One region of the Barrientosiimonas humi genome, then DNA from elsewhere that is predicted to be linked to it. Evidence: riboswitches for the same ligand, from Rfam matches in the RefSeq annotation. Region 1 holds a riboswitch; the other holds the start of a gene.
The links. Region 1 has a riboswitch for S-adenosylmethionine ahead of FB554_RS01310 (MetQ/NlpA family ABC transporter substrate-binding protein). Riboswitches for the same ligand answer to the same signal wherever they lie in the genome.
Positions count from the first base shown of each region.

Region 1 (7,191 bases):
CGGAACTCACGCCGACCTCATCATCGTCGTGGTGCGCACGGGCGAGGAGGAGGGCGGAAAGGGCCTGTCGCTGCTCGTGATCGAGACCGACGGCCTCGCCGGGTTCGAGCGCGGCCGCGTGCTGGAGAAGCTCGGCATGCCGGGGCAGGACACCCGCGAGCTGTTCTTCTCCGACATGCGGGTGCCGAAGGAGAACATTCTCGGCGGCGAGGAGGGCCAGGCGTTCCTGCAGCTCATGGAGCAGCTGCCGCAGGAGCGGCTGATCATCGCCGTGGCGGCCGCCAAGGGCGCCGAGCTGGCGATCGACCGCACGGTCGAGTACGCCAAGGAGCGGCAGGCGTTCGGCCGCGAGCTGATGAAGTTCCAGAACACCCGGTTCGTGCTGGCCGAGTGCGCCACCCAGGCCCGCGCCGTGCGCACGCTCGTCGACCACTGCATCGAGCTGCACCTCAAGGGCGAGCTCGACGCGCAGTCGGCCTCGATGGCCAAGTGGTTCTCCACCGACCAGCAGTGCCAGATCATCGACCGCTGCCTGCAGATCTTCGGCGGCTACGGCTACATGCTGGAGTACCCCATCGCCCGCGCCTACGCCGCCGCCCGCGTGCAGAAGATCTACGGCGGCACCAACGAGATCATGAAGGAGCTCATCGCCCGCACCCTCTGACCCGCGCAGGGCTCCGCCGCGCCCGGCCCGCCGCCCGCCACAAGCTGGTCGAGTAGCGCGAGGGACGAGCGCGTATCGAGACCCCGAGGTCACCTCGCCCGCCGCCCGCATTTCGTGCATCAGTGAACGATCTGCGGAGGCGGGCCGCGGGATTCCGGGTAGGCGCGCCGCATTTCGTGCATCAGTGAACGATCTGCGGAGGCGGGCCGCGGGATTCCGGGTAGGCGCGCCATATTTCGTGCACCAGTGAACGAAATGCGGCCGGTGGGCGGGCCTGGACCGCGAGGGCTGCCGGCCGGTCGGCGGGCGCGTCGCCGGCCCGGCATGATGAGGCGCATGAGCTCTCACACCGGACGCAAGGCCCTGGTCACCGGCGGCGCCAACGGCATCGGCGAGGCGGCGAGCCGGGCGCTCGCGGCCCAGGGTGCGACGGTCGTCGTCGCCGACCGCGACCAGCAGCGCGCCAGCACCGTCGCGGCCGAGATCGGCGGTCAGGTGTGGCCGATCGACCTGCTCGACACCGACGGCCTCGCGGGGCTGCGCCTCGACTTCGACATCCTCGTCAACAACGCCGGCATGCAGGTCGTCGCGCCGATCCAGGACTTCGACGTCGCGGCGTTCCGGCAGATCCAGCGGCTCATGGTCGAGGCGCCGTTCCTGCTCGTGCGCGCGTGCCTGCCCCACATGTACGACCGCGGATGGGGCCGCGTCGTCAACGTCTCCTCGATCCACGGGCTGGTGGCCTCGCCCTACAAGTCGGCCTACGTCACCGCCAAGCACGCCCTCGAAGGCCTCAGCAAGGCCACGGCGCTCGAGGGCGGCCCGCACGGGGTGACGAGCAACTGCATCAACCCGGCGTACGTCCGCACGGCCCTGGTCGAGGGGCAGATCGACGCCCAGGCGCGGGAGAACGGCATCAGCCGCGAGCAGGTCGTCGGCGACGTCATGCTCGCCAAGTCGGCGATCAAGCGGCTCATCGAGCCGGCCGAGGTGGGCGCGCTGATCGCCTACCTCGCCAGCGACGAGGCCTCGATGATCACCGGTTCGTCGTACGCCATCGACGGCGGCTGGACCGCCGGCTGACCGACCCGCCGGCCGAGATCGCTAGCGCCGCATGACCTTTCGCGACAACGCGTTGCCGGAGAACTGCGCCAGCTGCACCAGCACGATGATCACCACGACCGCCACCCCGGTGACGACCCAGTTGAACCGCTGATAGCCGTACGTGATCGCGAACTGCCCGAGTCCGCCGCCACCGATGGCCCCGGCGATCGCGGTCATGTCGACGACGGCCACGAGCGCGAAGGTGTAACCGAGCACCAGCGGCCCGAGCGCCTCGGGCACCAGCACGGTGCGGATGATCCGCCAGGGCGAGGCGCCCATCGCCTGCGCCGCCTCGATCACGCCGGGGTCGACGGCCACGAGGTTCTGCTCGACGATGCGCGAGATCCCGAACGTCGCGGCCAGCGCCAGCGGGAACAGCACGGCGCGGGTGCCGACGGTCGTGCCCATCACCTGCAGGGTCAGCGGCCCCACGGCGGTGATGAAGATGATGAACGGGATCGGGCGCACGATGTTGACGATCACGTTGAGCACGGTGTGCAGCCCGCGGTGGGCGAGGATGCCGCCGGGCCGCGTGGTCACGAGCAGCACGCCGAGCGCGAGCCCGAGCGCCCCGCCGACGAGCACGGTCACGCCGACCATCAGCAGCGTCTGCAGCAGGGACTCCTGCAGCAGCGGCCCGAGCTGGGCCCAGTCGGTGCTCCCCATCAGGCCGACACCTCCTGCAGCGGTTCGCCCGCCTCGCCCGCCGTACGTCCGTGGTCACCGGCCTCCTCGACCGCACCGATGCCGCGCAGCTCGGCGACCATCCGCTCCACCGCGTCCGGCTCGCCGCGCAGGCTCAGGGTGAACGTCGCGAGCGACTCCTCCTTCATCGAGGTCAGGCCGCCGTGCACGATCTCCAGCTCGACGCCCTGCTCGCTGGCACGGCCGAGCACCGCGCCGAGGCTGCGGCCCGCGGCCACGGTGACGGTGACGATGCGCCCCCGGTGCCGCGCGCGCAGCTGCGCGAGGTCGTCGGCGTCGGGCACCGCGTCGAGCGTGGCGCCGACGAGGCGCCGGGTGGCCCCGGCCGTCGGGTTCGCGAAGATGTCGCGCACCGGGCCGAGCTCGGCCAGGCGCCCCGACTCCAGCACCGCCACCCGGTCGGCCAGGCTGCGCACGACCTCCATCTCGTGGGTGATCACGACGATGGTGATGCCGAGCTCCTCGTTGACGCGGCGCAGCAGCGCGAGCACCTCGCGCGTGGTGTCCGGGTCGAGCGCGCTGGTCGACTCGTCGGCCAGCAGGATCGGCGGGTTGGTGGCGAGCGCCCGGGCGATGCCCACGCGCTGCTTCTGCCCGCCGGACAGCTCCTCCGGATAGGCCCACGCGCGCTCGGTCAGCCCGACGAAGTGCAGCAGCTCGGTGATCCGCCGATAGATCTGCTCCGGCTTCCAGCCGGCGACCTCGAGCGGGTAGGCGACGTTGCCGTACACCGTGCGCGAGCGCAGCAGGTTGAACTGCTGGAACACCATGCCGATGTCGCTGCGCAGCGCGCGGATCTGCTTGGGGCGCAACGAGTTCAGCTGCTGGCCCTGCACGGTGACCGTGCCGCTGGTCGGCAGCTCCAGCCCGTTGATCAGCCGCACGAGCGTGCTCTTGCCGGCACCGGAGAAGCCGATGACGGCGAACACCTCACCCCGGCGTACGTCCAGGGTCACCTCGTCCAGCGCGGTCACCTGCGACCCGCCCCGCGAGAAGGTCTTGCCGACCCGGTCGAGGCTGATGATCGACTCGCTCATGACCCCGCCACGTCCTTCTCGAGCCGGGTCAGGATGCTGCCGAGCTGGTCGGCGGGGCGGTCGACGACGACCGACGTGCCCTTGGACTGCCGCTTCACCGCGGCGACGACCTCGGGGGAGTGGTAGAGCTGGGCGATCTTGCGGTAGGTCGGGTCGTCCTTGTCCTCGGCGCGGGCGACGACGACGTTGATGTAGGGCTCGGCCGCCTTGCTCTTCGGGTCGTCCTGGAACAGCGCCGACTTGGGGTCGAGGTTGCCGTCGAGCGCGAAGTTGTTGTTGACGACCGCACCGTCGACCGACGGCAGCGACGCGACGGTCTGCGCGGCGTCGACCGGCTGCACCGTGACCTTCGAGGCGGCACGGTCGATGTCGGCCGGGGTCGACAGCGCGTTGCCGCCGCCCTTGAGCCTCAGCAGCCCCGCCTGCTGCAGCACGAGCAGCGCCCGCGCCTGGTTGGTGGGGTCGTTGGGGATGGCGATCTTGCCGCCCTGCGGGATCTGGTTCAGCGCCGTGTGCTTCTTGGAGTACAGCGGCAGCGGCACGACCTGGGTCGACCCGATCGGGGTGAGGTCCTGGTTGTCGTTGCTGTTGTAGCTCGCGAGGAACTGCAGGTGCTGGAACAGGTTGAGGTCGGTCTGCCCCTGCGCCAGCGCGGGGTTGGGCTGGGTGTAGTCGGAGAACGACACGAGCTTGATCTCGATGCCGTTCTCGCGGGCCAGCCGCTGCAGCGGCGGCCACCACTCCGCACTCGCCTCGGTGGTGCCGATGGTGACCTCGCGCGGCTCGTCGGCCGAGGCGCTGCCGCCGTCGTCCGCGGTCGCGCGGCCCAGGCCGAACCCGGCCGCTAGCGCGACGACGAGGCCGCCGGCGGTGATCGCCGTGCGCACACCCCGCCCGCGCGACCCGGGGTACGGCGGCAGCGGCGGGATCTGGCCCGTCGCGTCCGCGCCGGAAGAGGGGGAAGACATGTCGGAGGCACTCCTCGAGAAACAGCACGCCAGGACCTTCTGCCGCGTCTCCTCCTCCGCACGGGCTCGCAGGCTCACCCGTCCGGCATCGTCGACCGCGGCACAATCGCCGGCGCGAATGTGCTTGTCCGACAGGGCTGTCGGACCGGGTCTCACCTGGAGCACCCCGCCACATCCGTGAGGGTTGCCGCCCAGCCAGCCAGGGCTTGTCGCTGGGTCTCTCGACCGCCGTCCACGTTATGCATCGCATAAGGAGAGGTCAAAACGAGCGGGGGTGACCTCCCTCACCGACCGGCAGCGGCTCGTTAGGCTCTGGTCCCGTGAAGGGTCCCCTCGTCGGCTATCTCGTCGTCGTCGTCGTCGCGCTCGCCGGAGTGCTGCTGTTCGGCGCGGCGATGCTGATGCGTCGGCTCCTGGCGCCGGTGTCGCAGACGCCGGCCCGGCTGACGACGTACGAGTCCGGCGTCGACCCGGTCGGTCAGGGCTGGTCCCAGTCGCAGGTGCGCTACCTCGGATTTGCTTTCCTCTACGTCGTTTTCGCGGTCGACGCGGTCTACCTCTTCCCGTGGGCGACGGTGCTGCGTGACGCCGACCTCGGGGTCGCGAGCCTGGTCGAGATGGGCATCTTCATCGGCGTGCTGGTCGTGGGGCTCGCGCACGCCGCGCGCCGCGGCCTGCTGAGGTGGACCCCGTGACCGTCGACCTGCCCACCCCGCGCGTCGGCCCGCTCCAGGCCGCCGCGCCCAAGCCGATGCGGCTGATCCTCAACTGGGGGCGGCGCTACTCGCTGTGGGTCTTCAACTTCGGGCTCGCCTGCTGCGCCATCGAGTTCATCGCCGGCAGCATGGCGCGGCACGACTTCATCCGGCTCGGCGTCATCCCGTTCGCCCCCGGCCCGCGCCAGGCCGACCTGATGGTCGTCTCCGGCACGGTCACCGACAAGATGGCGCCGGCCGTGCGCCGGCTCTACGACCAGATGCCCGAGCCGAAGTACGTCATCTCCTTCGGCGCCTGCTCCAACTCCGGCGGCCCCTACTGGGACTCCTACTGCGTCACCAAGGGCGTCGACCAGCTGATCCCGGTCGACGTCTACGTGCCCGGCTGCCCGCCCCGCCCCGAGGCGCTGCTGCACGGCATCCTCGTGCTGCAGCAGCAGATCGCCGAGGAGCGCCTGACCACCCGGTCGTACGCCGACCGGCGCCGCTTCGCCGGCGCGGTCACCCGCCCGCTCGTGCGCCGGGACCAGCCGGCCGAGCCGCCGCAGGGCGACCCGTCATGAGCCTGGACGCCGAGCGGCGGGACTGCCCGCCGCAGGAGTGGTACGCCCTCCACGAGCAGCTGCGCGCCGAGGGCTTCGCGTTCTTCGACTTCCTCACCGCCGTCGACGAGACCGACCGTGACGAGGGAGGTCTCGACGTCGTGAGCCACCTCTACGACGTCACGCCCGGCGCGCTGCGGTCGGTGCTGGTGCGCACCCGTGTGCCGGAGACCGAGCCGCTGCGCAGCCTCACGACGCTGTGGCGCGGCGCCGCCTGGCACGAGCGCGAGACGCACGAGATGTTCGGCCTGGAGTTCACCGACTTCGACGACGGCAGCCGGCTCGGCATCCGCCCGCTGCTGCTCCCCGAGGGCTTCGAGGGGCGGCCGCTGCGCAAGGACTTCGTGCTCGCCGCGCGCGTCTCCAAGCCGTGGCCGGGCGCGAAAGACCCTGGGGAGTCAGGCGATTCGCCCGCGCCCCGCCGCGGTCGCCGCAAGAACCTGCCGCCCGGCGTGCCCGACTCCTCGTGGGGGCCGCGGTGATGGAGATGACCTGGCTCGAGGCCGGCGTGCGCGCCGCGCTCGTGCTCGTGGCCTTCCTGGTGCTGCCGCTGCTCGTCGGCCAGACCGAGCACAAGGTGATGGCCCACATGCAGGGCCGCCTCGGCCCGATGCACGCCGGCGGGTTCCACGGCTGGGCCCAGCTGATCGCCGACGGCGTGAAGTTCACGCAGAAGGAGGACATCGTCCCGGCGGCCGCCGACCGATGGGTCTTCCGGGCCGCGCCCGCGGTGGCGCTGGTGGCGTACCTCCTCGCGATGGCCGTCGTGCCGTTCTCGCCGACCCTGGTCGGCGCCGACGTGCCCGCGAGCCTGCTGGTGCTGCTGGCCGTCTCGGGCATCGGCGCCCTCGGCACGCTGATGGCCGGCTGGGGCTCGGGCAACAAGTACGCCCTCGTCGGCGCGATGCGCTCGGCCGCCCAGCTCGTCAGCTACGAGCTGCCGCTGATCCTGGCCTGCGCCTCGTTCGCCCTCGCCGGCGGCACCCTCTCGCTCACCGGCATCGCGCACGCGTGGACGCCGTGGTGGCTGCTGTGGCAGGCACCGGCGGCCCTGGTGCTGCTGGTGGCGGCGACCGCCGAGCTGCAGCGCCCGCCGTTCGACATGCCCATCGCCGACTCCGAGGTCGTGATGGGCCCCTACACCGAGTTCACCGGGCTGCGCTTCGCGTTCTTCCTGCTCGCCGAGTACGCCGGGATCGTCGTGATGTCGCTGCTGGTCGCCGTGGTCTACCTCGGTGGCTGGACGGGCCCGTTCGACGGCGCGCTCGGCTGGCTGTGGACGCTGCTCAAGGGGTTCGCGGTCGCGCTGCTCATCATCTGGATGCGCGTGTCGTGGCCGCGGCTGCGCGAGGACCAGCTGCAGCGACTCGCCTGGTTGGGCCTGGTGCCGCTGGC
Region 1 covers NZ_VFOK01000001.1:276,924-284,114, forward strand. The annotation lists gene FB554_RS01290 (acyl-CoA dehydrogenase family protein) at 1-664, shown strand, start outside; gene FB554_RS01295 (SDR family oxidoreductase) at 1,001-1,747, shown strand; gene FB554_RS01300 (methionine ABC transporter permease) at 1,769-2,434, opposite strand; gene FB554_RS01305 (methionine ABC transporter ATP-binding protein) at 2,434-3,510, opposite strand; gene FB554_RS01310 (MetQ/NlpA family ABC transporter substrate-binding protein) at 3,507-4,478, opposite strand; SAM riboswitch class IV at 4,594-4,705, opposite strand; gene FB554_RS01315 (NADH-quinone oxidoreductase subunit A) at 4,799-5,173, shown strand; gene FB554_RS01320 (NADH-quinone oxidoreductase subunit B) at 5,230-5,757, shown strand; gene FB554_RS01325 (NADH-quinone oxidoreductase subunit C) at 5,754-6,278, shown strand; gene FB554_RS01330 (complex I subunit 1/NuoH family protein) at 6,284-7,191, shown strand, end outside.

Region 2 (7,191 bases), 660 kb from region 1:
CCAACACCCGCTCGGTCGTGGAGCTCGCGATCGCCGAGATCATCGTCATGGCGCGCCGCCTCACCGAGAAGGACCGCGCGCTGCACGACGGCGTCTGGGACAAGAACGCCAAGGGCAGCCACGAGATCCGCGGCCGCCGGCTCGGGATCGTCGGCTACGGCAACATCGGCTCGCAGCTGTCGGTGGTCGCCGAGATGCTCGGGCTGCAGGTGTTCTTCTACGACACCGACGACAAGCTCGCGCTCGGCAACGCCCAGCGCTGCTCGAGCCTGAACGAGCTGCTCGACATCGCCGAGGTCATCACGCTGCACGTCGACGGCCGCAACGGCAACGCCGGCTTCTTCGGCGCCGAGCAGTTCGCGCGCATGCGCCCCCGCTCGCTGTTCCTCAACCTTTCCCGCGGCTTCGTCGTCGACTACGAGGCGCTGCGCGACAACCTGCTGTCCGGCCACATCGCCGGTGCCGCGGTCGACGTCTTCCCGCAGGAGCCCAAGCGGCGCGGCGACCCGTTCAGCTCGCCGCTGCAGGGCATCCCCAACGTCGTGCTCACCCCGCACGTCGGCGGCTCCACCGAGGAGGCGCAGGAGGACATCGGCCGGTTCGTCGCCGGCAAGCTGCGCGACTACGTCGCCCAGGGCACCACGACGCTCAACGTCAACATGCCGGCGCTCAGCCTCGGCTCGACGCCGGGGGAGTGCCGCCTGGTGCACTTCCACGCCAACGTCCCGGGCGTGCTGGCCAAGGTCAACAGCGTGCTCGCCGAGCACGGCGTCAACATCGACGGCCAGATGCTCAGCACCCGCGGCGAGACGGGCTACGTCGTCACCGACGTGGCCGAGGGCCTGTCCGACGCGGTGCTCGACGAGCTGCGCGCGATGCCCGAGACCATCCGGCTGCGCGTCATCGACTGAGCCGGCCACGCTGCTCGACGTCTTCGGGCGGCGCGACCTCGTGCAGCGCGTGCCCGTGGAACGGCACCGCCCAGCGCACCGGAGCGACCACGACCCGCTGGCGCTCCTCGTCGTCCTCGGCCACCGGCAACCCCTGCGCACCCAGCACCTCGCGCACGCGCTCGGCGACCTCGGCGACGCTGAGCCCGGTCTCCGCGAACACGCCGTACGTCATCGGCAGCCGACCCTCGGCCACCAGCTCGGCCACGTCGGAGGAGGTCGAGTAGCAGTAGCCCTCGACCGTCGCCCCGTGCCCGATGGCCACCCCTGCCGAACGCACCACCGCGTCGAGCGCGGCGTCGTCGTCGCCGCCCTCGCCGAAGCTCACCGCGAGCCCGCGCGTGGGAAGCCCGTCGATCGCGTCGAGGAGTTGGATCGCCTCGGGCGTGGCCCGGCGTACGTGCTCGTTGTGGTCGGCGATCACCGCGTCGACGAGGTCGGCGACCTCGGCGGGGGTCGGCTGCGTCTCGCCCGGGAAGACGTCCGGCACGTCGACGTCACCGAAGCCCTCGACCAACGCGTCGCGGGTGTCGATGGCCGCCGCGACCCGCAGCGCGATCGTGCCGGCGAAGGTGTCGCGCGCCGGCGGGAAGCGGCGCGGTGCGGTCTGGTCGTTGCTCACGTGGGGTGCCTCTCCGTCGGCGGCGGGTCTCCCGGACGATACTGATCCCGTCGTCGACCCGAAGGGCTTCCCCGTGTTCCGCAACGCCGGCCTGATCCTGCTGCTCATCGTGATCGCCTCGATCGTGTGGTTCTTCGTCAAGGGTCGGGTCACCCGGGCACAGGAGCAGGTGCGCGACCGCGCGCTCGAGGGGGCCAGCGTGGGCCGGGCCGCGACCGCGCGCCCCGCGGCGAAGCACCTGGCGATGATGGGCCGCACGCTCACCCTGGCCGCCGACCCGCAGCGCACCGGTGAGCTCATCGCGCAGGTGGCCGGTGCCGACGACCGGGTCACCGACGTACGTCCGGAGCCGCAGGCCCTGATCGTCGAGATCGACGGTTCTCGCCCGCTGGTGCGGGCGCACCTGCTCCCCGACCGCACGGTCGTGGGGGTCGACGAGATGACCTGGGAGATGGGCTTCCCGCAGGGGGCGTCGGTGTGGGACCGGGTCGCCGCGGCCATCGCCCAGGCCGCGACCGCGCAAGGCATCCCGGTCTCGGAGGGGACCCGGGAGTTCGTGCGGGCGGACCGGCCGCAGGAGCGCGCGGAGGTGTGGGTCGTCAAGACCTGACCGGAAAAGTCGGTCACGATCGCGGAACGGAGCAGGTGGCTGCGGCGTCGCACCATTACTCTCAGCACGGCAGCAGGGGAGCTGCCTTCTTTCCCCGAAGGGACTACACAATGAAGAACCGCCGCGCCAGCCTCCTGGTGGTGCCCGCCGTCCTCGCCGCCATGACGTTGTCGGCGTGCCAGGACGAAGCGCCCACGGCCGCCCCTCCGACGCCGGCGTCACAGCCACCGTCGCCCACGCAGACGCAGCAGCCGCAACAACCCGCCCCGTCGACCCAGGCGCCGGCCCCTGCTCCGAGCACGTCGGAGGCGCCCGCCCCGGCGCCGACGACCCAGACCCCGTCGTCGTCCGCCGCGCCGGCTCCGAGCGGTAGCGGTGCGGGCGGTCAGTGCGAGAGCAGCTCGCTGTTTCCGATCAAGCGCGGTTCGGTGCAACCAAAGCCCCTGAACACCCCGCAGACCGGCACGAGCCTCTCCGACCGCACGGCCGAGATTCGGATCGGCAACCCCGAGATCGACACCTCCGGTGGGGACAGCTACTTCCCTGGTGACGGCATGCAGACCGTGATCTACCCGGTGACCATGAAGATCACCAACGGCAGCTTCATCGTGGCCCGGCTCGCATACGGGCTCGTCGACGACCAGGACAACCCGTGTCAGCCGGACACCCTCGGCGGGGTGCTGCCGAAGGGGGAGCAGTTCGAGGTCGAAACCGTCCAGGAGGGCTCGAGCCTGACCAAGAAGATCGCCTTCGCCGTCCCGATCGGGGCCGACCTGAGCAAGTACAGCGTCGTCTTCGCTGACGACTACAACTCCGGCGACGCCGAACTGGCCTGGACGGCCAAGTGACCCAGTGGCGTGACCGCCACACCGATGCACGACGACCCAGCTCGACAGCCGTGGCGCTGTCCGGCACGCCCGAGAGGAAACCGAACGCTATGAGCAAGACCCGCCGAGCCAGCCTGGCCGTGGTGCCCGCCGTCCTCGCCGCCATGACCTTGTCGGCGTGCCAGGACGAGGCGCCGACCGCCGCGCCTCCCACGGCTGCGTCCCAGCCGCCGTCACCGAGCCAGACCCAGGAGCCTGCTCCGACCAGCCAGGCGCCGGCCCCCGCGCCGTCGACCACCGAGCAGCCAGCGCCGACGCCCACGTCGGTGCCGCCTAGCTCGGCGGCACCCGCGCCGTCGGCCAGCGGTAGCGGAGGTGGTGTGTGCGAGGACACCGGCTCCTACACGATCGATCGTGGGTCCGTGAGCGCCAAGCCCCTGAACACCGTGCAGAAGGGCAAGGGCATCGGCGGGACGATCGACATCAGCTTCGGTCAGCCCACCCTCGACACCTCCAGCGGCAACAGCTTCTTCCCGGGGGAGGGGATGCAGACGGTGATCTACCCGGTGACCCTCAAGCTCTCGGACGGCGACTTCTTCACGGCGAGCTACCTGAAGTTCGGACTCACCGACCAGTCCGGAAACCCGTGCAAGGCAGACGTGCTGAACGCGGTGATCTCCGGCAGCGACAAGCTCGACGTCGAGTCGCTGAGCCCCGGCGACACGCTGACCAAGAAGCTGGCATTCGCCGTGCCGGTGGGCGCCGACCTGAGCAAGTACTCCCTGGTCTTCAACGACGATTCCAACGGCGACGCCGAGGTGGCCTGGACGGCCAAGTAGGTCGTGACCGCTCCGGGAGACCGGATCACAGACGCCGCGCGGGCCACCCGCGCGGCGTCTGCGCGTCGGGACGCACCGGTGACAGGCCGCTGCCCGACGGTGCGCCGTGTGGTGCCGGATAGGGTTGCCGCCGTTGTCGTCCCGCGTGACGCGAAGGAACCTCGAGCGTGACCCAGTCCACCCGCCCTGATGCTGTCGCCGGCCCGTTGCTGGGCCCGGCCGACGAGCAGCGTCGCGCCGGCCTGCGCCGGATGCGGCTGGTCGCGACGGGGCTGCTCGGCCTGGCCGCGGTGATCTTCGTGCTCACCCTGGACCGCGACGGCTTCTGGGGATACGTCAACGCGGCGTCCGAGGCCGCGATGGTCGGTGCGGTCGCCGACTGGTTCGCCGTGACCGCGCTGTTCCGCCACCCGCTCGGCCTCAAGGTGCCGCACACCGCGCTGATCCCGCGCAAGAAGGACCAGCTCGGCGCGAGCCTGGAGGACTTCGTCACCGAGAACTTCCTCACCCCCGAGCTGGTCCAGGAGCGGCTCGCGCAGGCCGACGTCACGCTGCGCCTGGGGGAGTGGCTGCGCCAGCCGGAGAACGCCGACCGCGTGGTGCAGGAGGTGGCGCCCACCCTGGCCCACGCCGTGGGGTCGGTGCGCGACGACGAGGTGCGCACCCTGCTGGAGAACTTCCTGCTGCCGCGTCTGGCCCGCGAGCCGATCAGCCCGGTGGCCGGCAGCCTGCTGGAGGGCGTGGTCGAGGACGGCTCGCACCACGGGCTGGTCGACATCGCCACCCGCGAGCTGCACACCTGGGCCTCGGCCAACAAGGCCGTCATCGCCGGCATCATCGGCGAGCGCGCCCCCTGGTGGTCGCCCAAGTGGCTCGACGACACGGTCATCGACCGCATGTACGTCGAGATCATGAGCTGGCTCACCGACGTGCGCGACCAGCCGCAGCACCCCGCCCGGCGCGCGCTCGACGACCTGCTGCGCCAGCTCGCGCAGGACCTGCAGCACGACCCCTCGACCATGCAGCGCGCCGAGCAGCTCAAGGCCCGGCTGCTGCTGCACCCCGGCGTCGCCGACGGGATGCTCTCGCTCTGGGGGTCGGTGCAGCGCACGGTCGTCGACGCGCTGGGCGACCCCGGCGGCCCGCTGCGCACCCGCCTCGCGGTGATCCTCGCCGACCTCGGTGACCGGGTCGTGCGCGACGCCGACCTGCGCGACTCGCTCGAGCGCCGGCTCAGCGACGCCGTGGGCTACGTCGTGCAGACCCACGGCCGCGAGATCTCCACCCTCATCTCCCAGACCGTGGCGCGCTGGGACGGCGACGAGGCCGCCCGCCGCATCGAGCTGCAGGTCGGGCGAGACCTGCAGTTCATCCGGATCAACGGCACCGTCGTCGGCGGGCTCGTCGGCCTGGTCATCCACGCCCTGACCCAGCTGGCCTGACCCGGTCCGGCGCCGACCCTTCTCGCGATGCGAGAGCGGCGTCCTGCGCGTCAAGACGCTGTCGTACGCTCGACGCAGGTCAAGAGCGCCAGCGCCAAGTCCCGGCTCGCTGGCCGGCAACCCTCCACCGCGGTGGGGTGCCCCGGGAACAGACCTGGCCGGTGCTCGACGGGAGGGCCCGGCAAGCGCGGGCGCAGAGTCCCTGAACCCGCACCGCCACCGGCGCGGGCCGGTGGCGACCGTTCGACGCGAGGAGACGGCCATGACCACCGAGACCACCAGCCCCAACTGGTCCTTCGAGACCCGCCAGCTGCACGCCGGCCAGGAGCCCGACCCGACCACGGGCGCCCGGGCGCTGCCGATCTACCAGACGACGTCGTACGTCTTCAAGGACACCGAGCAGGCGGCAAACCTGTTCGGGCTCAAGGAGTTCGGCAACATCTACTCCCGCCTGATGAACCCCACGCACGACGTGGTGGAGCAGCGGATCGCGAGCCTCGAGGGTGGCGTCGCCGCGCTGCTCGTCGCCAGCGGCCAGGCGGCCGAGACGCTGGCCATCCTCAACATCGCCGAGGCCGGTGACCACGTGGTGGCCAGCCCCTCGCTCTACGGCGGCACGTTCAACCTGCTGAAGTACACGCTCCCGAAGTACGGCATCGAGGTCACCTTCGTCGAGGACCCCAACGACCCCGAGTCGTGGCGGGCAGCCGCGAAGGACAACACCAAGCTGTTCTTCGGCGAGACGATCTCCAACCCCAAGAGCGAGGTGCTCGACATCGAGGGGGTGGCCGCGGTGGCGCACGACCTCGGGGTGCCGCTGGTGGTCGACAACACCATCGCGACGCCGTTCGTCACCCGCCCGCTCGAGCACGGGGCCGACATCGTGGTGCACTCGGCGACGAAGTACCTCGGCGGCCACGGCACGACCATCGCCGGTGTCATCGTCGACGGCGGCAGCTTCGACTTCGGCAAGGACCCCGAGAAGTTCCCCAACTACAACACGCCCGAGGAGAGCTACCACGGGCTGGTCTACGCCCGTGACCTCGGCGTCGGCAGCGAGCTCGGCGCCAACCTGGCGTTCATCCTCAAGGCGCGCGTGCAGCTGCTGCGCGACCTGGGCCCGGCGAGCTCGGCGTTCGACGCCTTCCTCATCGCGCAGGGACTGGAGACGCTGAGCCTGCGCATCGAGCGGCACCTGGAGAACACCCGCAAGGTCGCGGAGTTCCTGCAGGGCCACGACCAGGTCGAGTCGGTGCGCTGGGCCTCGCTGCCCGGCGACGACAGCTACGAGCAGGCGCAGAAGTACGCCCCGCGCGGCGCGGGCGCGGTGCTCGCCTTCGAGATCGCCGGCGGCATCGACGCCGGTCGGCGCTTCGTCGACGGCGTGACCCTGCACTCGCACGTGGCGAACATCGGCGACGTGCGCTCGCTGGTCATCCACCCGGCCTCGACCACGCACAGCCAGGGCGGCGACGAGGACCGGCTGGCCGCCGGGGTCACCCCGGGGCTCGTGCGCCTCTCGGTGGGCATCGAGCACATCGACGACATCATCGCCGACCTCGAGCAGGGGTTCGCCGCCGCGAAGGGCTGACCAGCGAGCGTCCAGCCAGTCTTCAGGCGCACCGCCTAGGGTGCGCCGCGTGGTGAGCGAATCAGCAGACGTACGAACCGCTTCCGGTGACCGAGCCTGGCGCCCGACGACGCGCGGTCGGGGAGTGACCCGGCGCAGCGCGCTCGTCGGGGGCTCGGTGCTGGGCGCGCTGGCCCTCGCCGGCTGCAGCGACGACGCGAGCTCCGGCGGCGGCTCCGGGACGTCTGCGTCCGGGTCGGGGGCCTCCGGCTCCGGCGGCGCGACGCAGGCGACGCCGCTGAAGCACCCGGCCGGGCTGTCCTACGGCACC
Region 2 covers NZ_VFOK01000001.1:933,390-940,580, forward strand. The annotation lists gene serA (phosphoglycerate dehydrogenase) at 1-911, shown strand, start outside; gene FB554_RS04415 (DUF6891 domain-containing protein) at 901-1,572, opposite strand; gene FB554_RS04420 (hypothetical protein) at 1,646-2,182, shown strand; gene FB554_RS04425 (hypothetical protein) at 2,293-3,030, shown strand; gene FB554_RS17560 (hypothetical protein) at 3,432-3,848, shown strand; gene FB554_RS04435 (DUF445 domain-containing protein) at 4,016-5,290, shown strand; SAM riboswitch class IV at 5,368-5,484, shown strand; gene FB554_RS04440 (bifunctional o-acetylhomoserine/o-acetylserine sulfhydrylase) at 5,553-6,881, shown strand; gene FB554_RS04445 (DsbA family protein) at 7,006-7,191, shown strand, end outside.
Region 2: linked by a shared signal. The riboswitch ahead of FB554_RS04440 (bifunctional o-acetylhomoserine/o-acetylserine sulfhydrylase) and the one ahead of FB554_RS01310 (MetQ/NlpA family ABC transporter substrate-binding protein) in region 1 are both predicted to bind S-adenosylmethionine.